Regions from separate parts of the Paenibacillus sp. Cedars genome, predicted to be linked through region 2. Evidence: predicted binding sites of a transcription regulator. Region 2 holds the regulator's gene; each other region holds the start of a gene.
What was found. Region 2 encodes Rex, which represses fermentation and respiration genes when NADH is low (regulators of the CRP and FNR family bind a similar motif). Its sites were predicted from a motif close to TTGTGAAATATTTCACAA; they were not measured.
Positions count from the first base shown of each region.

Region 1 (7,926 bases), 270 kb from region 2:
GGTGTTCTGTACGAAAGCTGGGGCGAGGATATGCTGTTTGTATATGCCCGCGCAGGAGAATGGGTGGTGGAGTGGAACGGCGATCCGCTGCCGTTTACATTCCGTTCGTTTGACGAGGCAGAGCGGCACATGAAGCGCCAGTATGGTGTCTGGCTATCCCGGGACGATGTGTTTGTGAAGATGCTGAAGGAACAATGGATGCGGAATCGTTCCCATGAACGTCCTGGTTTGCCGCCGGATTTGGATGAAGAGAAGTTAATGGAAGATATGTGACCCCTAAATCCGCATGAAGGATAGCAGAGATGCATGCGTGTTACGTTGTGTGCAGACAGGAGGAATGTACGGTGAAGAAAATGATCGCCGGCTGGGCCCTTGCCCTTCTTACGGCAGGCATTCTCGCTTGGAGTCAGACTGTGAATCATTCGGAGCCCTCGATTCCATCCGCTGTTCACAGCAAAGAGCTGCTGAAGGATACCCCTGTGCCTTGGTCAGCTACCAAGAATACCATCCGATTGAATACGTCTGATCCAGTAAGTGCGGCGGTACTGACCTCCAAAACGCTGTGGCTGTCCACGAATGAGCACAGTCGCCCGCAGAGCGTTATTCTGGTGGATTCGGCCCAGTGGCCCATAGCCGCTGTCAGTGCCGATCTGACTCAGCTGAGCCAGGGGCCGCTGTTGTTTGTGGAAGAGGAGGGGATTCCCAAGGAAACGCTGGAGGAGCTGCGCCGCTTGAAGCCAAGGGGAGCGGAGAATAACAAAGGGATTGACATTATCACGGTCGGCCCGATATCGGAAAAGGTTATGAAGGATCTGAACGGACTCGACTATAAGGTCGACCACATAGATGCAACGGAGCCGGCAGAAGCAGCAGCTGCTATTGACGAATACGCAGCAAAGGTAACGGGATCCGTTCCAACCTCCGTCATCATTGGATCGATGGAGCGCCCGAATTATACGCTGCCTGCGGTAAGCTGGATTGCGCATATGCCGGAGACACTACTGTTTGTCAGTGAGAAGGACGTGCCTGAAGATACGGTGAAGGCGCTTCAGAAGCGAAATGGGCAGGCACATATCTATATCATCGGCCCGGAGAAGGTGGTATCCCACAGCGTGGAGGAAAATCTCCGGCAATATGGCAACGTGATTCGAATCGCCGGGGATGATCCATACGAGAATGCCATTCACTTCGCACAGTACCATGATCCCGGAACGGGGTTCGGATGGGGGATACGCTCACCGGGCTACAGCCTCTCCTTCTCCATCCCGGATTCTCCTATCTTGTCCATTGCGGCTGCGCCATTGTCCCATATGGGTAAACATGCACCGCTGTTATATACGGAGCGGGACGGGGTTCCCCGTTCCATCGTGAAGTACGTAGAGTCAATACAGCAAGCGTATGACAATTCGCCAATGGAAGCACCCTATAATCATGCCTGGATTATTGGAGATGAGAAAACCCTGACGACCAAACTTCAGAGCGAGATCGATGAAATTCTGGAGAACGCTGCCCCATAGCGATTCCTTCCTTAAAGATGAATTCAGGGTATTCGGGGGCAACCGCGTTTGAAGGAATGCTTCATTCCGCAGCGTCTTTATAAAACACAAAGGGGCCTCCCAGAGTCAAGTGACTTTTGGGACGGCCCCTTCTATGTGGATGAAGCGTTCGCGCAATGCGATACGTTCATCGGTTAATCTGTAGCTCGGCTATTGCCGGTTGTTATGCATACCATCCCCATACGAAGATGAAGAGCGTTCCGAAGATCGTGACAAGTCCAACAAACAGAGCGAACGCAATGTTGATATAAACGGATTTCTTGTCATCACTTTCGCCAACGTGCATGAACAGCATGAGCTGAACGGCAGCCTGCAGTATCGCGGTGACCAGCAGGATGGCAAATTTCGAAGCTGTCGGCATATCCAACAGAACCACGAGTGCAACAGCTGAAAGGACGAGAGACGATATATAACCCGCTACATGCTTAATAGGAAACAGCTGCTTAATCATGTCACATCAGTCCTTTCAGGTATACAAAGCTGAATATGAAGATCCACACAACGTCCAGGAAGTGCCAGTAGAGCGAGAAGATAAAGGACTTGTTGGCTGTGGAATGATCCAATCCATGCTTTTTAAGTTGAATCAGAATGGCAGTTCCCCACAGGAGACCAAAGGTAACGTGAGCTCCGTGAGTCCCAAGCAGTGTAAACAGGCTGGACGCAAATGCGCTGGTAGAGAGTGTAACTCCTTCATGCACATAAGTGAAGAATTCAAAGATCTCGATACCAAGGAATCCTGCACCCAGCAGCAGGGTGATGACCATAAAGATCATCATCTGCTTTTTCAGACCCAGACGCATCGCATGAACAGCCAATCCGATGGTGAAGCTGCTCGTTAAGAGCAGGAAGGTCTCAAGTAGAACCGGTGTTATTTCAAAGATTTCCGCTCCGCTCGGACCGCTGGCGAAGCGGTTAACGAGAACGAAGTAGACGGTAAACAAGGTAGCAAAGAGCGCAATTTCAGCTCCGAGGAACAGCCAGAATCCGAAGATACGATTGCGGTTTTCCTCTGTTCCATATTCCAGCGGCTGAGTGGCATCTATTTTCATACCGTATCACCCCGCAGTTTCTGTTCGGTTTGAACAATCTCTTCAACCGGAATGTAATATCCGTGATCACGGTCAAAGGACATGGTAGCCATTATAATCAGCACCGCGACACCAGCCACGATGGATGGAATCCACCAGCTGAATACCAGGAAGAAGCCGAGGAAGAAGAAGGCAATACCCAGTATAAATGGTTTTCCGGTGTTGCTAGGCATGTGAATCTTCGTGATTTTCTCATCTGAGAGCGGTTCGTTGTTTTTCTTCGAGAACCAGTAGGCATCACGGCCTTTTACTTGTGGTGTGACAGCAAAGTTATATACAGGAACCGGGCTTGGCGTTGACCATTCCAGAGCGCGTGCATCCCATGGATCGCCTGTTTTGTCGCGCGGCTCGTAACGTGTACTCCAGTAGATGTTATATACGAGAATAACAAATCCGATTGCCAGACCGACCGCACCTACCATCGACAGCATATTCAGCGGGCCAAAGCCGGTTTCAGCTGAGTACGTGTACGTCCGGCGAGTCATACCCATCAGTCCCAGGAAGAACATCGGGAAGAAGGTAACGTTAAACGAAATGGCAATGAACCAGAAGGCAATTTTGCCAAGTTTTTCATTCAGACGGAAGCCGAACACTTTAGGGAACCAGTAATGGAAACCGGCAATGACGGCAAATACGGCACCTGGAATGAGCACATAGTGGAAGTGGGCAACCAGGAACATCGTATTATGATACTGATAGTCGGCACTGGCCATCGCCAGCATAACGCCGGTAACACCGCCGATCGTAAAGATCGGAATAAATGCCAGTGAATAGAGCATCGGTGTCGTAAAGCTTATTCGGCCTTTCCTCAGCGTAAAGAGCCAGTTGAATATTTTGACCCCGGTCGGCACGGCAATCGCCATCGTTGTGATCGAGAAGAAGCCGTTGACCATAGCGCCTTGACCCATCGTATAGAAATGGTGGGCCCAGACCAGGAAGGACAGAGCTGAGATGATAACCATACTGAAGACCATGGAACCGTAACCATACAGGTTCTTCTTGGAGAAGGTCGATATAATCTCACTGAATATCCCGAATGCAGGCAGAATAACGATATATACCTCAGGGTGACCCCATACCCAGAACAGGTTGGCCCAGAGCATATCCATACCGCCGTTGGACATCGTGAAGAATTGTGAACCAAACACGCGGTCGAACATCATAAGCAATAGCGCAATCGTAAGTACCGGGAAAGCAAAGATAATGATGACACAAGTGATCAGCACGGACCATGTGAACATTGGCATGCGCATGAGTGTCATACCTGGTGCACGCATCTTCAGGATCGTTACGATAAAGTTAACGCCTGTAAGGAGCGTACCAATCCCTGATATCTGCAGCGCCAGAGAGTAATAGTTGTTGCCAACCGTCGGACTGAACTCGATACTGGCCAGCGGGAAATAGGCGGACCAGCCGGCATCCGGCGAGCCTCCAATGACAAAGGAGATGTTGAACAGCATCGCACCGGCGAAGAATAGCCAGAAGCTGATTGCGTTCAGTTTAGGGAATGCTACGTCACGGGCACCGATCTGGAGCGGAATGATAACATTCATCAGACCGAAGATAAACGGCATGGCCATAAAGAGAATCATAATGACTCCGTGAGTTGTAAATACTTCATTATAGTGCTGACCCGTCAGAAATTTCATTTCCGGTGCAGCGGTCTGCGCACGCATCATCAAGGCGTCAACGCCGCCGCGGAACAGCATGATCAAGGCACAGATGATATACATAACGCCAATTTTTTTGTGATCCACGGTGGTCAGCCATTCCCGCCACATATATCCCCACTTCTTGTAATAGGTCAAGCCGAAGAGGATTGCAAGCGAGACGAGAACAATACTCACCATGGCGCCGTAAATTAACGGATCACCGGTAACGAAAAATTCGTCCCATTTCATAAGAGCCTAGCTCCTTTCTGGATGTATGAAGTAGATCGGGTGAACAACGTTTCACTCACCGATTTAATGTCCATCATGTTGATGATTTGGGCTTTCTTCAGCCGGGAAGTTCGGCAGCGGCTCGTTCGGATCCACGTTCGTTTCGCTGTCAAATTCCGTTTCTTCCGTTGTAGCAGGATCCGGGTGGACGTCTTTATGGTCCTGATGCTCCTCATTGCCATTGACATCACCGCCATGGTGATGATCTTCGGAAGGCGGCGGGCTGAATTCAAGGTGCGTGTTGGAGAAGCTCATTCGACCGACATGCGCGGTTTCCAGCAGCTTCTTAAACTCATCTTCCTTCAGCTCAGGAGCAGTTTCCTTGACATCTTGAACCCACTTGTCATACTCGGTCGAAGACATTGCAAGCGCCTCGAACTCCATGTGTGCGAAGCCTTCGCCGTTGAAGTTCGCGTTACGGCCCATCATGGAGCCCGGTTCGTCCGCAACCATGTTAAGCTTCGTAATCATGTCGCTCATCGCATATTTCTGGCCATGGAGCTGAGGGATCCAGAAGCTTGAGATTGTACCGAATGAGTAAAGACGGAATTCAATCGGGCGATGTGTTGGAATGTTAACGTAATTCACCGTTTCGATTCCTTCTTCCGGATAGCTGAAGTGCCATTTCCAGTTCGAAGAGGAAGCGTAGATGACTAGCGGCTCTTGGTTTTCATAGCCTTCCGGCACATTCTCCACGGCCACCGTCGTTTTGACGGTCACAACCGAGAGGACGGCAACAATCAGGATCGGAATGGCGGTCCATAATATTTCCAGCCATTTATTGCCCTCTTCATGTGGCGGTTCGTAACCTTCGTTGGATTTCTTCGCTCGATATTTGGTGAGCATGAAGATATAAAGCGCATAAACTACGGCCAATATTCCGACCATCATGAGAATGGAGAATATGATTGTATCGGATAGGGTTCTGGCAGCCGGTCCTTTCGGATCCAATACCGTGAGTGAGCTGCATCCCGATAAGAGCAAGGTGAAGCTTAATAACAATGCAAATAACGGCCCTCTTTTGTTCATGATGTACCCCTTTCCTTGAAACGGCTTCGTTCAAATGTTTCTAACACATCTATAGTAGAAAGTTCTGATTGGCTTTGCAAAACACATAAAATTGTATAATTTACATATAAATCCACATTCGTGTCAATGTGTGTAATTTTATGTGTTCAATTTGTTACAAAAGGATTGGTGTGTGAGGCAAATCATTGTAGTGGTGCGGTTTAAGCGCAGTTCATACTTTGTTCAAATATTCACGAGTGTTACCAGTTTCGTCACAATTCCGGGCTGGTTTTTGCCTTTAATAGCCAATCTGGAGACAGCATAAATCCTAGTATTTATAAGGGTTTAGAGGTGTATGTATGTTTTTTCACAATGATAAAAGGAGCGATTTTACGTTTCCAGGATACCTATTTAACCAAGAGGCATGTATGTTCCTGTGCTATGATATAACTAAAAATTGGAACCGGTTTTTTTGCTGGAAGCCTTCAACTCGTTGGCCGAAAGTGAGGGGATGATGTGCGATCGTTCTGGATATGGTTCTTATTTCTAATATCAAGCTGGGTATGTGCCTTCCTGCCTGAGGTTCAACATGTTAATTCTGACCCGTTGCCTTGGAGATTGGGGAGCAGCTCTATTTTCTTCACAGCTTATTTTATAGCGCTGTTATGCCGGGCAAGGCCTGCAATGCTATTTGTCACACTGCTCGTTGCCTCGCTGTGGCCGATCGGCACAGATGCTTTTAATCCCTATATTCTCCTGGTTTTTTCCATTATTGCGGGAAAAGCGGCCTATCGGCTTCCGGCCATTCAGGCCTGCGTCATTGGTATCGTTCTGGTTGTCGGTGCCATCATGCTGGATTTGTTAGGCTACCCCGGCTTTCCATCGCCGTTCCTGGTTCGATATTCGGTTATTCTCGCAATTGGGCTTGCTTTATTCCGTACCGTCTGGGCCCGTTATGAAGAGTCTTCGGTTCGGAATGAAACGCTGCTCAGCGAATATCGTAATATGAAACGCCGGATGAATCGAATTCAAAGTGGATTGAATTATTAAATCAAAGCGATTCGTTTGAATTCAGAATGCAGGACGAAAAAGCCGCAAGGACGAAGGTACGCGAGGGGCGAGCTGATCTCGCCGTCAAGCTGATACGTAACGATTACAGAATCGTTGCAGCCGTGGATAACCGGTTTGTCCAACTGGCCGAACAGCACGTCCGGACAGTCTATAATCGAGAACTGCAGCTTCAGGCTGCGGCAGCTGCCGCACCCGATGAAACGCAGTTTCGTGAACATGTACAATCGTATTTACAGATGCCCCCTTTACGCATGCTTGGTGTACAGCTCTTTGATAGGCATTTTGCAAATTATGGTGGTATTTATGATATTCCGTTATGGCTTCGGGTTCGATTTAGGTGACGGCTACAGCTTGCTGTTGATGGTCGTTGTGATTTATACGCTGACGATCGTAGCCTTATCTATGCTCATGGTTGGTATCCTGCAATCCCCGGAGCAGTTTAATACACTGTTTCCGTCAATCATTCCGATCATGCCCCTGATCAGCGGGGTCTATATGCCGTCAGGCACAATCACGAATTCGTTCAGGTGAATACAGGGCCTTCTCCCATGGTTAATGACCATGGAAGGGGGCCTTTTCTTATGGTTATGTATGGAGACGGATAAGCTCGGCCAGCTTGATGAGTCCGCTCTCCAGTTGATTGCAGGAGGCATAGGCATAGGAAAGACGAAGATGCTGCTGGTCGCTGCGGTCATAGATATTACCGGGGTTCAACAGGATGCCCTCCTTCAGGGCTTGTTCAAATAAAGGACGTATGGAGATAGGTTTGGTGACGTGAAGCCAGATGTAGAACCCGCCTTGCGGTATGTTCCACTGGGCAATATCGTGGAAATATTGCTTGAGAATATCGAGCGTAAAATCTCTGCGACTCCTGAGCTCCGCTCGGATCTGCATGAGATGCAACTCATACATCCCGCTCGACAACCACTCTGCGACTGCGTGCTGGGAAAGTGCGCTGGATCCGTAGTCGGTTTGCATTTTGATATCGGACAGCCGGTCGATTACCGGCTCGGGACCCACAATCCAGCCGATGCGAAGGCCGGGGCCAAGCGTCTTGGACATACTTCCCATGTAGAGCACAAGCCCCTGCTGGTCCAGCGCTTTCAGAGACGGCGGAGAGGGAGCATCAAACCACAAATCCCCGTACACATCATCCTCTATGATGGGCAGCCTTTCCCTTGCACATATTTGAAGCAGCTCCGTTCGCCGCCTGGAAGACATCAGCGTTCCGGTCGGATTATGAAAGGTAGGAATCGTGTAGAG
Region 1 is NZ_CP020866.1:3,259,702-3,267,627, reverse strand. It holds gene B9D94_RS16570 (DHH family phosphoesterase) at 1-273, shown strand, start outside; gene B9D94_RS16565 (cell wall-binding repeat-containing protein) at 354-1,517, shown strand; gene qoxD (cytochrome aa3 quinol oxidase subunit IV) at 1,720-2,007, opposite strand; gene qoxC (cytochrome aa3 quinol oxidase subunit III) at 2,009-2,605, opposite strand; gene qoxB (cytochrome aa3 quinol oxidase subunit I) at 2,602-4,545, opposite strand; gene qoxA (cytochrome aa3 quinol oxidase subunit II) at 4,609-5,613, opposite strand; gene B9D94_RS16540 (hypothetical protein) at 6,277-6,642, shown strand; gene B9D94_RS16535 (hypothetical protein) at 6,639-6,887, opposite strand; gene B9D94_RS16530 (hypothetical protein) at 6,967-7,194, shown strand; gene B9D94_RS16525 (MocR-like pyridoxine biosynthesis transcription factor PdxR) at 7,249-7,926, opposite strand, start outside.
Region 1: a site for Rex is predicted at 5,832-5,849, ahead of qoxA (cytochrome aa3 quinol oxidase subunit II). Genes of this name have one in related genera too.

Region 2 (7,926 bases):
TAAACAGATCCCGGACACGACCGGCACCAACCCCGACATACATTTCAACAAACTCACTGCCGGATGCAGCAACAAAGATAGAATCCGTATAATGGGCAGCGGCCTTGGCCATCAGGGTCTTCCCTGTTCCCGGAGGCCCGGTAAGAAGAATGCCCTTCAACGGACGAATGCCAAATTTCTTAATATCTTCATGACGAATGAGAAAATCCAGAGCCTCGCGGAGTTCTTGCTTGGCATTATCCTGTCCGCCGATTTCTTCGAATGTCAGTTTGGCCGGTCCGCTCTTCTTTCGCTTGCGTTCATTACCAGCCCCTACCGCGATGCCGCCCTTCATCTTTGCAATAAACAGCAGCGTACCTACGAGGGCCGCAGCAATAAACAGAGGCACGACGTTGACGCCTACAAACACGAGGAATACCAACAAAACCGGGATAAAACCCAGCATGATCTCTTTAGCCAGTTTAGGCATGGTTCCAAACCCCCATTTTACCCGGTTGACGCGGCAAGATAATAAATTTACCAGACTTCCCATCCGACAAGCTGACATAAACATTGGTGTCATCAATGGTTGCTTTCGCTTTTAAGTTCGTGGACTCGCCAGCCAATTGCTCAAGCGAAGATTGGATATCGGTGTACTGCTTGTTGTCCATCGCTTCTGCAACGGATAACATTGCCTGCTCCCACCATTGGTCCAGCGCTTCCGAGGAATGCTCCTCCACCTGGATTTTCAGCTCACGCTGCCCAATTACAGATTTGCCTTCTTGCTTTATATGCTGCACAAGCCCCTGCAAATTCGTTTCCGGAGCCAGATCAAGTTTCAAAGTAACCGTATCCTGTTTAATATCTATATGAGAACTCTTCACACCATCATACTGCGAAACAACATTTGCTAGCGGGTTATGCTGTGCCATCTGCCGATACAGAAACCATCCACCAAAGAGGACCGATGCTGAGATCACGACAGTCAGCACGATAGGTACAATGCGTAGTTTCATGAAGTTCCTCCTTAAAATCTTATATAGTTTTTGTCTATCATTTTCTTTGTATATAATGACATGTAACAACGATATAATACGATGCATGTAGTTTGTATGCTTAATTTGTACAAATATGAGTATATCACATTTTATATACTTTTTCATGCGTATCTGTGAAAATATTTAGAACAGTTTTTCCATTTTATTTATTGTAAACGTTGTCAATTGATGTGAAAAAAAGAGGCATCCCGAAATTGATAGGGATGTCTCTCTTTATTTTTCTACTATTGATTTGGAAGAATAATGTCATTGCCGATCGGATTTCCATCTTGGAAACGATAGAATCGATAGCCCCGCTGACCATTGCTTTCGTACTGGAGCTGCCATACAAACTCATTTTCATACATACCCGGCAGCAATCTCTTAATGGTTGCTCCTGGCAAATCATTGTGAATCTGATCCAGTATCTGTGCTTCTGACATTCCGGAACTCAATAAGACAGACTGCACCGCATCGGCACCGTCAACCGGTACATTATCATCGGTGAATTTCACCCAGACCATTCGGTCCTGATTGTCTTTATCCTTGCCGCTGACAACCCAGTAATTGTTGTCCTCGCCCCACACCGATTTATAGGTCTTTCCTGTCGAAACCAAACCGCCATGCTGTTTGGAAGCGTTGATTGCCATTCTCTCTTCATTCCAAGTGTCCTTCATGACATGCGAATAGTAGAGCTGCAGACCTAGCAGCAAGAGCAGCACTCCGGATACACTTAGCAATATCCACTTCGTTTTTTTCTTCAATCCGTCTTCCTCGCTCCCCTTGATTATTCCCTAGAGGGTTGTAAGACGCTCAAATGCAGACTGGGCTTCCCGGCGAATACGTTCCTCGTCGAGGGTAAGGCTGGCGCCATTTTTCACTACCTGCTTGCCGTCAACCCATACATGCTCTACATCCTTTGCACTGGCTGAATAGATCGCATGGGACACATAATCGGTTCGAGGAAGGAAGTGCGCCTGATCTGTATTCAACGCGATCATATCCGCCTTCATGCCGACGGCAAGTTTGCCTATATCTTCAATGAAAGCCGATTTGGCTCCATACTCCGTACCCATCCGCAGTGCTTCGGCTGCTGGAATGGCCGTAGGATCACCGCTTACCCCTTTATGGATCAATGCAGCCAGACGCATCTCTTCAAACATATCCAGATTGTTATTGCTCGCTGGTCCGTCGGTACCCAGGGACACGGTAACGCCGGCTTTCAGCAGTGCAGGCACGCGCGCTATACCACTGGCAAGCTTCAGATTACTGCCTGGATTATGAGAGACCGCGACTTGATATTTAGCCAAAATCTCGATCTCTTCATCAGTCAAATGGACGGCGTGCGCCAGAAGTGTAGGACGAGAGAACATGCCCAGCTTCTCCAGATGCGCAACGGGACGGAGTCCGTAGTCATTCACATTCTGGGCCACTTCCGTGTCCGTTTCCGACATATGTGTATGCAGCGGCAGATTCAAATCATGGGATGCTTGGACGAATTTTTCAATTAGATCCGGTGGACACGTATACGGTGCATGCGGCGAGAGCATCGTTGTGATTCTGCCATCGGCTTTGCCGTGCCAGTCCTTCGCAAATGCAACCGCCTCATCCAGTTTTTGCTGCTGAACCTCAGGCGGACATAATCCGATAACGCCACGGGTCAGGACACCGCGCATTCCTGAATCCTCTACCACCTTCGCAACCTGGTCCATCTGATCATACATATCCACAAAAGTTGTGGTTCCGCCCTTGATCATCTCCAGCACGGAAAGAGAGGCTCCCCAGTAAACATCATCGGCCGTGAATTTGGCTTCCATCGGCCACATTTTTTCCTGCAGCCATACTTGCAGCGCCAAATCGTCTCCATAACCGCGGAGCAGTGACATGGCAGCATGTCCATGGGTATTTACCAAACCAGGCAGGAACAACAGATGTGTGCCGTCGATAATCTCGGTTCCTTCCTCTACCAGCGGCTGTTCCTCACCAAGATAGGTAATGCGGTCATTCTCAACAAACATGTATCCACGAAGAACGGATCTTCCATCCTCAAGCACAGCAAAAGTACCGTTCTTAACCATCCACTTCGTTGTCGTCATGTGAAGCTTCCTCCTTACCGTTGTCCAAATAATAAGCCAAGCTCTGCAAATCGGTTGTAAAATCGGCCGTATGAATACGGATATGAGGTGGAGCTTTCAGGATGGTTGGCGCAAAATTCAGAATCGCTTCGATGCCTGCTGCAATAAGCTGATTAGCTACGTTTTGCGCCTCAAAATCCGGAACGGTAATAATCCCGATACGAATGCCGTATTCATGTACGGTTTTCTCAAGCTCTTCCATCGGCTGAACCGTCAAGTTGTTGATTTTCATACCAACTTTGGGGGAATATGAATCGAAAATAGCCACAATCTTCATATTATCCTTCAGGAATGCATTGTAATTGGATAATGCATGTCCAAGATTACCGGCTCCAACCAATGCTACATTAATCTTCTGGTCCAGCTTCAGAATCTGGCGAATCTTCTCAATCAAATAGGAAACATCATATCCGATCCCTTTCCGTCCAAAATCACCGAAATACGCCAGGTCCTTACGAATTTGAGCAGGATTCAGATCCAGTTTCTGCCCCAGCTCCTGGGATGAAACAGTTGAGACCTCCCGCTTCTGAAGCTCATTCAAATAGCGCAAATATACAGGTAATCTGCGGACCACGGCTTCCGAAATTTTTTCCGATTTCATGCATGCTCCCCCTAGTAAAGGTTAATAACTACATCTCTTGCATTTTCATTCTTCGTTTAGCTATCATTCATCGGATTGGTTATCTGCTCCAACCTCGACCTCTTCCTGAAGCCATTCCGAGATGCGTGGAACAATTCCCTCTGTCGGCATATGCTCCATCTTAGGTCCTGGCAAGGAATATAAGAAATATTTCCCGTAATAGGATTCAATCACCCGGGTATCGTATACAATCACGATCCCTTTATCCTGTGCCGTCCGCACCAGGCGGCCAAACCCTTGCTTGAACCGAATAACCGCTTGCGGAACGGAAAGCTTCATGAAGGGGTTCTTTTTCTGCTGCTGCAGCAGTTCACTCTTGGCTTCCACCAGCGGATGATTCGGCGGCTGGAAAGGCAGCCGTACAATAGCAAGACAGGTCAGCGCCTCGCCCGGAATGTCGACCCCTTCCCAGAAGGAGCTGGTGCCAAGGAGCACCGATGCGCTGCTCTCCTGGAAGCGTCGAATCAACTTGGTTCGACTGGTCCCGTCCATTCCTTGCCCCAGCACCGCAATGTCACTTAATGCCAATGCTTCCTTCAGTGGCTCATGCACCTGACGCAGCATCCGGTAAGAGGTGAACAGAACGAGCATCCTTCCATGGGTAGCGATCGCCGTTTCGGCCAGTGACTGCACAAGTGTGTTCACAAAGAGGGCATCCCCGACCGATCCCTTCACGCTCGGAAAATCACGTGGAACGACAAGCAGCGCTTGTTCTCTGTAATTAAACGGAGACGGCAGCTGAACCGTGTTCAGATTACCGGCTTCAGCCGCTTCCTGAAGACCCAGATTCTCGATCATGAACTGGAACGATTTATCCACCGACAAGGTAGCCGATGTCAGAATGACGCTTTGTTTTTTATCAAAAAACAATTCCTTTAAATGAGTGCTTACATCAACAGGCACTGCATAGAGCTGCAGCGATTTACTGCGGAAATTGCCATTAGCCTCCATCCAGTATACCGTACCCTCATCATTAAGAGCCATGAAGGAGCGCAAGTCCTCACGGTGAGCGGCCAGGTCTTTAAACAGTCCGGACAGATCCGTAAGCAAGCTGTCTGCACTGTAATCATCCAGATCTTCCTTCATTTCAGCAATCAGCTTGTCACCCTTGCGCACAACGTCACCCAGGGTCACATGAATCTGATGCTCCAGCTCCGCCAGCGATTGCCAATCCTTCGGTTTCTTGAGAGGCGATAACCGAAGTGAGAATTGGCCCGCGTCTCCTGGAGATGCATCCCCGCGTTCCGGCAGCAGTGCAAACAGCTGATCGCTAAGACGATCCCAATTTTCTTTGGCCGTGATGAGATCTGGATACATACGGTCAATGACAGAAGACCATTCTACGGCCTTCTCATGCGGTGAAGCCTGAAGCAGCTGGCGAAGCGCGGGAAGCTGTCCGCTGCGGCTGTCCTTGTACATCCGGGTCAACGTATGCACAACCGTAAAATATTTCATTTGCAAGCCAAGGTGCTTGCCCGCAACGTCCTCAAGATGATGTGCTTCGTCAATGACGAGGCGTTCATAACTCGGCAGCAGCTGATGATTGGCTTTAACGTCAGTGAACAGCTTCGAATGGTTCGTAATGACCACGTCGGCAACGCTCGCTTCATGTTTGGCCCTGTGGTAGTAGCATTTGCGGAACCATGGGCAGGCACGTCCAAGACAGGAATCCGAATCGCTGGAGATCGTCTCCCAGAAATCTCCGCCACGGCCGCCGAGGTTCAGCTCTTCATCGTCGCCGTTTTCTGTCTGTGTCAGCCAGACCAGCATCTGTGCTGCAATGATCACATCTTCCTTCGGCGAATGAAAATCTCTTCTATTTATTTTATGTTCAAATTTTCTCAAACACAAATAATGTCCTCTCCCCTTAAAAATAGCTGCTTTAAAGGGAAAAGGAACAACCTGAGTGAGCAGCGGTATATCCCGGTCACGCAGCTGTTCTTGAAGATTGATTGTATGCGTGCTGACCATGACCTTCTGTTCCTGCTTCACACTTTGATAGATCGAAGGCAGCAAATAGCCGAGGGACTTCCCTGTTCCCGTGCCTGCTTCAATCAACAGATGTTTATTATCATCCAGCGCCTGCATCACTTCTTGGAACATCATATCCTGAGCGTCTCTGCTCTCGTAATGAGGCAGCGTTTCCTTCAGACGGTCCCGGACATCGCTCATGTACTGTTCGAAGCTCACATCAGCCAGTGGGTTCGGCTCCGATTCGTCCCTTGCGGGTGCAATATCGTTCCAATCATCAACAGCCAGTGCAAACTGGCGATAATACGTATGGGTATCTCCGCCCTGTACAGCTTGGAATTCCCGTTCCGCCCGGATTCCGTCAAAGAACCAGGCCAAATCGCTATCCTCATCAGCAAAAAGATCACTTAACCGTTGAATGGTCAAGAGCGGAAGCTCATCGATCTCCTCCAGACATTTCAGCAGCGCATAGGCCGTTGCAAGTGCATCGCTGTCCGCTTGATGCGGACGGTCATGCTCCAGGCCGAAATGGGAAGACACCATTCCAAGCTGATATGAAGAAAGCGAAGGGAAGCATATTTTCAAGAAGTGCATCGTATCTAGAATCCGACCGCTGAACGGTAAATAGCCACAGCGATCGAGTGCATTTTGCAAAAAATTAAAATCAAAAGCTACGTTATGCCCAACCAATACCACATCGTCGAGCATGGGCACAAGTTCCATCATCATTTCCTCTAGGGATGGAGCGTCCGCTACATCGCTGTCAGAAATACCGGTCAAACCGGTGATAAACGGAGGGATTGGAATCCCGGGATTGACATAAGTGCCGTACACGCGGGATATACTTCGATCCTCTTCGATGATGGCCAGTCCGACCTGAATAATCTCATCTGCAGACTGGTTGCCCGTGGTTTCAAAATCCAATACGGCAAATTTCATTCGACTAAATCCCTTTCCTCCAGACTAATTAACAGCATACCAGAAGTTGCGGGTTTTGAACATTCCGGGTAAAAAATCCCCTCACCCTCCCCTTCCTGCTTCACACGGCAAAAAGCGATGCCAAAGTCTCTTTAGAATGAGCTCTGGCATCGCTTCTTGTTAGGCTTTTTCTTCTACAGCAAAGAGATCAGTTGGCTGCCGTACTGAAGTTCACCGCGGTTCTTCTTGCAGACCTCCAGATTAATAATGGGATCGGGCAGAGTCGGATCGCTGTGAATTGCCAGTGCGAAATTTTCTTCGGCCTTCCCTTGTTGTCCATTCAATACCTCGATGCATCCAAGTGCATTGTAGATCATCGCCCGGAGCTTCTTGTTATCTGCCAGCGGCAGAATGGACATCAATACATCAGATGCCTGAGCTGTCTGCCCCATATAAAGATGGGACATCGCAATGTACAGCTTGATCAGAAGGCTCTCCGGAAATACCACAGCGGCAGCCCCAAACTGCTGTATTGCCGGCTGGAACATCAACAACTTGTAATAACCTTGGCCACGGATAAAAGCATCAAGCTGCAATTCAGGCGCTTCGGTCGGCGGAAAAACCGGGGGTGATACGGCATTTTCGCGGAAAATGGCCATCTTCTCTTCAAATTGGAGCCACTCCTCGATAATTGCTTCACTCATGCTTTTGAGCATGTTCCAGTTTTGTACCAGCGCCTGTTTTTGGGGACCTTGTGCAGAAGGGTAATGCTTCACAATTTCATCTAACATGTTGTTCATTTCAGCGAATACATGTTGAAACATAGCTGCATCCCACCCTTAGCGGAAAAATGAGATCAGTGCATCGACCTGAACTCATTTTCTGTAGAAGTCGGTCTTTTCATCCCTTTGGGCTTCCGTCACATTTTGGCTCTTAGAGAACCGCCGCGTGGACTTCGCGATACTCCGTCGTAACCGGCTTATTCATTTCGTCGACAATCACAACCGTAGGCGTATGATGGTCGTATTCCTCTTTGGACATCATGGCATAAGAAATGATAATTACATTGTCTCCAGGTTGAACAAGCCTTGCTGCGGCGCCGTTCAGGCATATAACCCCGCTACCGCGTTCGCCTTTGATAACGTACGTTTCCAAACGGGCGCCATTGTTATTGTTCACGATTTGAACTTTTTCATTCTCCAGCAAGTCTGCAGCCTCCATTAAATTTTCATCAATGGTAATGCTG
Region 2 is NZ_CP020866.1:3,526,148-3,534,073, forward strand. It holds gene B9D94_RS17745 (AAA family ATPase) at 1-469, opposite strand, end outside; gene B9D94_RS17750 (hypothetical protein) at 462-995, opposite strand; gene B9D94_RS17755 (cell wall elongation regulator TseB-like domain-containing protein) at 1,262-1,780, opposite strand; gene B9D94_RS17760 (amidohydrolase) at 1,811-3,112, opposite strand; gene B9D94_RS17765 (redox-sensing transcriptional repressor Rex) at 3,087-3,752, opposite strand; gene dinG (ATP-dependent DNA helicase DinG) at 3,816-6,701, opposite strand; gene B9D94_RS17775 (hypothetical protein) at 6,875-7,504, opposite strand; gene panD (aspartate 1-decarboxylase) at 7,614-7,926, opposite strand, start outside.

Region 3 (7,926 bases), 2.3 Mb from region 2:
TACACTAGAAGGTAATCAATCATGGCAGGGTGATTCCAGCCAAGAGGAAGGGATGCTCGGTGACTACGTTGTCTAACCCGGGTTACCCGCCAGGAACCGTAATTACCGGTAAATGGCGGAACAGCCGGTATATCGTGGAACGTATGCTCGGCAAAGGGGCTAACGGCAAGGTGTATCTGGTCCATCGGGCAGGAGTACGCGGGCGTTATGCTCTGAAAGTAGGTCATGACGCTCTGGATCTTCAATCCGAAATTAATGTGCTGAATGCGTTGAAAGAACAGATGCCGGACCCGTATCTTGTGGAGGCGGACGATCATCATGATGGCAGCCATGAGGTGTCCTTCTATGTCATGCGTTACATTGAGGGGAGCCCGCTGCATCGGTTTATTCGCAAACGCGGCACCGAGTGGGTAAGTCTGATTGGATTGAAGCTGCTTGAGAAGTTGTCTGTTCTGCATGCATCAGGCTATGCATTCGGGGATTTGAAGCCGGATAATGTAATGGTCTCGGCATACGGAAGAGTGGAGCTGATCGATTACGGAGGCGTCAGCTCCTTTGGGCGCAGCGTAAAACAGTTTACAGAATGGTATGATCGGGGATACTGGAATGCCGGAAGCCGAACCGGCGACGTATCCTATGATTTGTTCTCGTTTGCCGTGATGTGTATCGGCCTGCTGGATGAGAAATCCTTAAGGGAGGCATCTTGCCAGCTTCCCCAGACCCGCAGTGTTGCAGATCTGCAGCTGATACTGCGAAGAAACCCTGTGTTCAAGCCATACGCTGTCTGGCTGAATAAGGCGTTATGCGGAAATTTCGCGGATTCACGGGAAGCGTTGAACGAGTGGAAGAAACGGATGTATGAAGGCACAGCCAAGAGCGCGCGTCCTATTCCGGGGCGTACGCCTCGGTGGCTGAGGAACGCATTTGCCTTATCGTTAGTCATTATGGCCTGTGCCGTTTATTTCTTCTTCCGCTCATGAAGCAACGTCTTGTCACTGGGAGTTATAAAGGGGATCTGCAAGTGAAACAGGATTATTTACGGACATTTGTTCATAACGTGGAGCGAACCGCCGCAGAGTTTGAGCTGTGGTCGGAGGGTGATGGTATCGTGGTCGCTGTTTCCGGCGGCCCCGATTCCGTTGCGCTTCTGCACGTGCTGCACGAAATTTCGCTGAACCATACGCCGCTTAGGCTGATCTGCGCCCATGTGCATCATGGCTTTCGAACTGAATCGGATCAAGAGGCAGAGATGGTGCGTGAGTTGGCGAAGCGGCTGGGGCTCCCCTTAGAGACAGCGTTCATTGATATTCCTGCTTATATGGAAGAGAGCGGCAAGGGAGGACAGGAGGCAGCTAGAGAGAAGCGCTATGAATTTCTGCTGCAAACTGCACAGAAATACAATGCACGCTCAGTGGCTCTTGCTCATCATGCCGACGATCAGGCCGAGACGGTATTGATGAGGCTTCTGCGGGGAAGCGGTCTTCCCGGGCTTGCCGGAATTAAATTTAAGCGCACGGAAAAAAAAGTGGAACTTATCCGTCCGTTCCTTCGTATGTACAAAGCGGATATCGTGGAGCTGTGCCGGGTGTGCGGTTTCCAGTATGCGGTAGATAACAGCAATCTGCAGACGAAGTACCGCCGCAACGCGATTCGTCTGGAAGTATTGCCTTTCCTGGAACAATACAATGGGCAGTTCTCCTCCTCACTCAATCAGCTGGCCGAAATTGTCCAGCAGGAGGATGATTTTGTGGAGCGTGAAGCTGCGAAGCAATTTCGGAGAATGGTGCAGGAGAACGATGGGAGGCTCGCTTTCGACGCGCCTTCCTTTTTGGGCTTACATGTCGCTTTACAACGGCGTTTGATTAAACTAATATTAAATTACCTGCCCTCAGATCAGGAAAACACCGATTTTGTCAAGATTGAATCGGTTCGCCAAGGGATTCTTAACGATCAACGAAGCAATTGGCGTCTGGATCTGGGCGACGGCATTACCTGTGTTCGCGAGTATGGCCAAGTCCAGTTCTGGCCTAAGCCTCCGGAAGAACAGGGACAGTACATATACATTCTTGATTCTCCTGATGTTTCAGAGCTGTATGTTAAGGAAATCGGAAAAATGCTGAAATTGTCGTTAAAGACAGGAAGCGAAAGCCGGAGCGGCTCCAGACCATCGCCCTTTGTGGCGGATTTTGATGCGGATGGGCTGCAGTTTCCTTTAACCGTACGTAACAGACAGCCGGGAGACAAGATGAAGATCATGGGATTAAACGGAAGCAAAAAGGTGAAAGATATTCTCATTGATGAGAAAATTCCACCGTCTGTCCGTTCCCGGATTCCTATTCTTTGTGACAGTTCCGGCAGCATCGTGTGGATTCCAGGTGTACGACGTTCCGTTCATGCCGCTTGCGGGCGGCACACATCACGAATTCTCCGGATGGAGCTATCGGATGCTTAAGGCAAGTGTTAAACGAAGAATGGCCCGTTTCACGCTTTCATAGTATAAACGTAGGAGGTCCACTTAAGTTGCAGAATGACATTCAGGAAATACTCATCAGTGAAGAAGAGATTCACGCAAAAATTAAGGAACTCGGTTCCAAGCTAAGCGCCGAATATGCGGGACGCAATCCACTAGTAATTTGCGTTCTTAAAGGTGCGTTTATTTTTATGGCCGACTTGGTTAAATCCATATCAGTACCTCTGGAGCTGGATTTCATGGCTGTTTCCAGCTATGGGGCATCTACGAAATCCTCTGGCGTGGTCAAAATCATTAAAGATTTGGACGCGTCCGTTGAAGGAAGAGATGTTCTGATTGTGGAGGATATTATCGACAGCGGCCTTACGCTAAGTCATTTGATTGAGCTGCTTAAGAGCCGTAAGGCAAATTCGGTGTGCGTAGTTACCCTGTTTGACAAACCGGCACGCCGTACGGTGGATTTGCAGGCTGATTATACCGGGTTTGTACTGCCCGACGCTTTTGTTGTCGGATATGGACTCGATTATGCCGAGCATTACCGGAACCTCCCCTACATCGGGATTTTGAAGCCGGAAATCTACAGCAGTTAAACCGCGCCAATGGGCTGCTGCCACAGATTAGGGCCCTTTGTTGAGATGGCCAGACAGGCTGTGGTAAAATATCTTATGTGTCTTGAGAGGAGGTAGGGGATGAGTCGGTTCATCCGGAATTCTGGTTTTTATTTGATTCTATTTTTGGTCGTGGTGGGCATAGTTCAATTTGTCACCAATGGCGGCGAGCAAGCCGATGCCCCTAGTTATAACGAGCTGCGGCAGGAAGTCAAAGCTAACAACATAGAGGAAATGACGGTGCAATTTGACGGTTACGCTTATCTGGTGACCGGTAAGTATAGGGAGATTACCGAAGAGAAAAAATCGGAGAATTTCTCAACCTATATTCCTGCTACGGATGCAGCTATGCAAGAGCTGACTGCAGCCAGTGACAGCAACAAAGTCAAACTGACCGTGGTGCCAATGGAAGGCCAAAGCATTTGGCTGACATTACTTTCATCCTTTATTCCGCTCATCATTATGTTTGTTCTGTTCTTCTTCCTGTTTAATCAGGCTCAGGGCGGCGGCGGCAAAGTGATGAACTTTGGTAAGAGCAAAGCCCGCTTATATAATGAAGAGAAGAAACGGATTACATTTGAAGATGTAGCCGGAGCAGATGAAGAGAAGCAGGAACTTATTGAGGTTGTTGACTTCTTGAAAGATCCGCGCAAGTTTAACACGGTAGGCGCTCGCATTCCGAAGGGTGTTCTCCTTGTCGGTCCTCCGGGAACCGGTAAGACACTCCTGGCACGTGCTGTTGCCGGTGAAGCGGGAGTGCCATTCTTCAGCATTTCCGGTTCCGATTTTGTTGAGATGTTTGTCGGTGTTGGCGCATCTCGGGTGCGCGACTTGTTCGAGAATGCGAAGAAGAATGCTCCATGTATTATCTTTATTGATGAGATTGATGCTGTAGGTCGTCAGCGCGGTGCCGGTCTTGGCGGCGGACATGACGAGCGTGAGCAAACACTCAACCAATTGCTGGTCGAGATGGATGGTTTCGGAGCAAACGAAGGCATTATCATCGTTGCTGCAACGAACCGACCGGATATTTTGGACCCGGCGCTTCTTCGTCCGGGACGTTTTGACCGTCAGATTACAGTAGATCGTCCAGATGTGAAGGGCCGTGAAGCTGTGCTGAAAGTCCATGCACGCAACAAGCCGTTGACGAAGGATGTTAAATTGGACATCATCGCTAAACGTACGACAGGATTTACGGGTGCCGATCTGGAGAATCTCCTCAATGAGGCAGCCTTGCTTGCGGCACGCCGCAATCGTAAGGATATCTCCATGCGAGAAGTGGATGAAGCGATCGACCGTGTGATCGTGGGTACGGAGAAGCGCAGCCGCGTGATCAGTGACCGCGAGAAACGTATCGTAGCTTATCACGAGGCGGGTCACACCATTGTAGGTTACTTCCTCGAGCATGCGGATACCGTTCATAAGGTAACGATTATCCCTCGTGGTCGTGCTGGTGGATACGTCATTATGATGCCGAAGGAAGATCGGATGCTCGTGACGAAACAGGAATTGCTTGATCGTGTATCCGGTTTGCTTGGTGGTCGTGTAGCCGAGGAGTTGTTCATTGGCGAAATCGGTACCGGAGCATACAGTGACTTCCAGCAGGCAACCGGCATTATCCGCAGCATGGTTGTGGAGTACGGTATGAGTGAGAAGCTTGGACCGATGCAGTTCGGTACATCCCAAGGACAGGTGTTCCTGGGACGCGATATCGGACACGAGCAGAACTATAGTGATCAAATCGCTTATGAGATCGATCAAGAAATGCAGCGGTTCATCAACGATTGTTACGAGAAGTCTAAAGAGATTCTGACCAAGCATTCCAAAGAAGTTCACCTGATTGCGAATACGCTTCTTGAGATGGAAACACTGGAGCTTGAGCAAATCAAGAATCTCATTGAGACTGGATCAGCTGAAGGCAATGGCAATGGAGAAGGTGAAGGTTCTTCCGAGAGCGGCGAACCGATCATCGACAACATTGGTGACGTGAAAGTTCGCATCCAAGGGAAAGAAGACGGAGATCAGCCGATTTCCACGGAAGAAATTCCGAACAACCCGATGGATTCGAATGATCAACAGCCGGAGCCTAAAGATTCGGACCGTAAGGATCCTCCAGATGGATCGGACAACGGAAACAGCAGGTTAACGTAATATTCGCTGATAAAACATCGAATACCGAATAAAATCGAAGAACCGGAGAACGATAATTCGTTTTCCGGTTCTTTTTGTGCTTTCTATCACATTGACAGGGCACAGAACGAACGTGTACATTAGTTGTTAAATAAGGATGCGCATCCTTTCACAAAGGTATAAACCATCCTGGAAGTCACATGGTCATCAAGCGGTTTACAGCCGGACTACATAAAGGGAGAGGGTCGATCATGGAAGCTTTGGCACTGGAGCGTAAGGCAGAGCAAAACCGTGAACTGCGTGAGCGGTTAATGCAATTGAAGAAGGAACGTAACGCAATTATTTTGGCTCATTATTATCAACGGGATGAAATACAGGAGGTCGCTGATTTCCGCGGGGATTCCTTCTTGCTTGCGCAGAAAGCAGCACAAACCGATGCTGAGGTTATCGTATTCTGCGGTGTGCACTTTATGGGTGAGAGCGCTAAAATCCTGGCACCGGGCAAAACCGTTCTTATTCCTGATGAGCGTGCCGGTTGTCCGATGGCGGATATGGTGAACGTTGACGGCTTGCGGAAGTTGAAAGCGCAGCACCCGAATGCAAAAGTGGTAACTTACATCAATTCATCAGCTGAGATCAAAGCAGAAACAGATATCTGCTGTACTTCATCCAATGCGGTAAAGGTGATTCAATCCGTCGATTCAGATGAAATTATATGGGTGCCTGATAAAAATTTAGGGCACTACGTCCAGCAGCATACCGACAAGAAGCTGATCATCTGGGAAGGGTACTGCAACACGCATGATATGCTGACCGTTAAGGATGTTGTCGAGATGAGAGCCAAGCATCCTGGTGCCGAGTTTGTGGTGCATCCGGAATGCCGTCCGGAGGTCGTTGCGATGGGTGATTTTGTAGGCAGCACAACTGCGATTCTGGAATATTGCAAAAATTCGTCTGCCAAGGAGTTTATTGTAGGTACAGAGGATGGCACAGGATATCAGCTTCGATTGGATAGCCCGGATAAATCGTTCCATTTTGCCACGAAATTCCTGGTTTGTCCCAATATGAAAGTGAATAATCTCAAAAAGCTGGTCAAAGCACTGGAAACGATGAAGCCGCAAATTTATGTGCCTCCGGTCGTTGCAGAGAAAGCCAGAACTTCATTAGAGCGCATGTTACAGGTTAAGTAGCATGCGCTACTCTTTCGTGAAAAGACAGGTGAGGCATCGTGATACCGCAGTATTTGATTGATTTTGAACTGAACGATCTGCCGGTCGTCCAGACGGATGTTATCGTCATCGGTTCAGGCATTGCGGGTTTATATACGGCCATTTTGGCAAGTGCCACTCAAAAGGTGCTGCTGATTACAAAGAAATCGCTGCTCGAGAGCAACACTCGTTATGCTCAAGGCGGCATTGCTGCCGTAACAGCTGAAGATGACTCTCCGGTCTACCATCGCCAGGATACCCTGATGGCAGGGGCGGGACTATGCTCATCTACTGCGGTGGATGTCCTCGTAAATGAGGGACCGGTTGGGGTTCAGGAGCTGATTCGTCTTGGGACGATGTTTGATGTCGAGAATGGCGAGCTTGCGCTAACCAAGGAAGGTGCGCACAGTCACCGTCGTATTCTTCATGCTAATGGGGACGCTACCGGATATGAAATTGTACGTGCCCTTTCCATTCAGGTTGAAATGCTTCACAATATAGAAGTATGGGACGATCATTTTGTCATTGATCTGGTCACGGAGCAAGGGGAATGTCACGGTGCATTGGTACAGATGCCGGATGGCAGGCGGGTTTTTGTACGTGGGCGGGCGACCATTATGTGCTCAGGAGGCGCCGGCCAGCTGTACAGGTATACAACCAACCCGGAGGTTGCGACAGCCGACGGTGTTGCTATGGCTTACCGGGCAGGTGCGGACATCAGGGATATGGAATTCATTCAGTTCCATCCCACGGCACTTAGCTATCCGGGTGCACCACGGTTTCTGATCTCCGAGGCGGTTCGTGGCGAGGGCGCTGTTCTTCGTAATATCAAAGGGGAACGGTTCATGCCAAAGTACCATGACTTGCTGGAGCTGGCCCCCCGGGATATTGTTGCCCGGGCCATTGTCAGCGAGATGGAAGCGACGCGGTCTACCTTTGTGTATCTGGACATTACCCATGAGTCACCAGAGATGGTCAAACATCGGTTCCCGACGATTTATGAGACATGCATGCAGTATGGACTTGATTTATCGTCAGATTGGATTCCGGTCTCCCCGGCTGCGCATTATATGATGGGGGGCATCAAGACCAATTTGCACGGAGAGAGCAGCGTGAAGCGCTTGTTCGCTTGCGGAGAGGTTTCGTCTACCGGCGTTCATGGAGCGAACCGGTTGGCAAGCAACTCGCTTTCGGAAGCGGTTGTATACGGCAGTCGCATTGTGGAACGTATTCAGAAGCTCCCTGAACCATCAGAAGGGCCTCTTCATGTATCATATCAGCTTGGACGTAAGGATGCCCCGTCACAAGCGATAGTTGAAAAACGCCTGAAACTTCAAAAAGTGATGGTACGATATGCAGGGCTTCGCCGCAATCGGGATACCCTATTAAGAGCTGCAGAAGAGCTTGGCCGTCAGCTGCCATTGTTCCAAGCGCTGCTCTCGAAACGTGAGGAATACGAGTTTGCCAACATGCTCACCGCATCCCTGCTCGTGGTTCAGGGCGCGCTGGG
Region 3 is NZ_CP020866.1:5,846,765-5,854,690, reverse strand. It holds gene B9D94_RS28225 (vWA domain-containing protein) at 1-76, shown strand, start outside; gene B9D94_RS28220 (serine/threonine protein kinase) at 60-980, shown strand; gene tilS (tRNA lysidine(34) synthetase TilS) at 1,022-2,452, shown strand; gene hpt (hypoxanthine phosphoribosyltransferase) at 2,521-3,060, shown strand; gene ftsH (ATP-dependent zinc metalloprotease FtsH) at 3,160-5,229, shown strand; gene nadA (quinolinate synthase NadA) at 5,460-6,398, shown strand; gene nadB (L-aspartate oxidase) at 6,437-7,926, shown strand, end outside.
Region 3: a site for Rex is predicted at 5,366-5,383, ahead of nadA (quinolinate synthase NadA). Genes of this name have one in related genera too.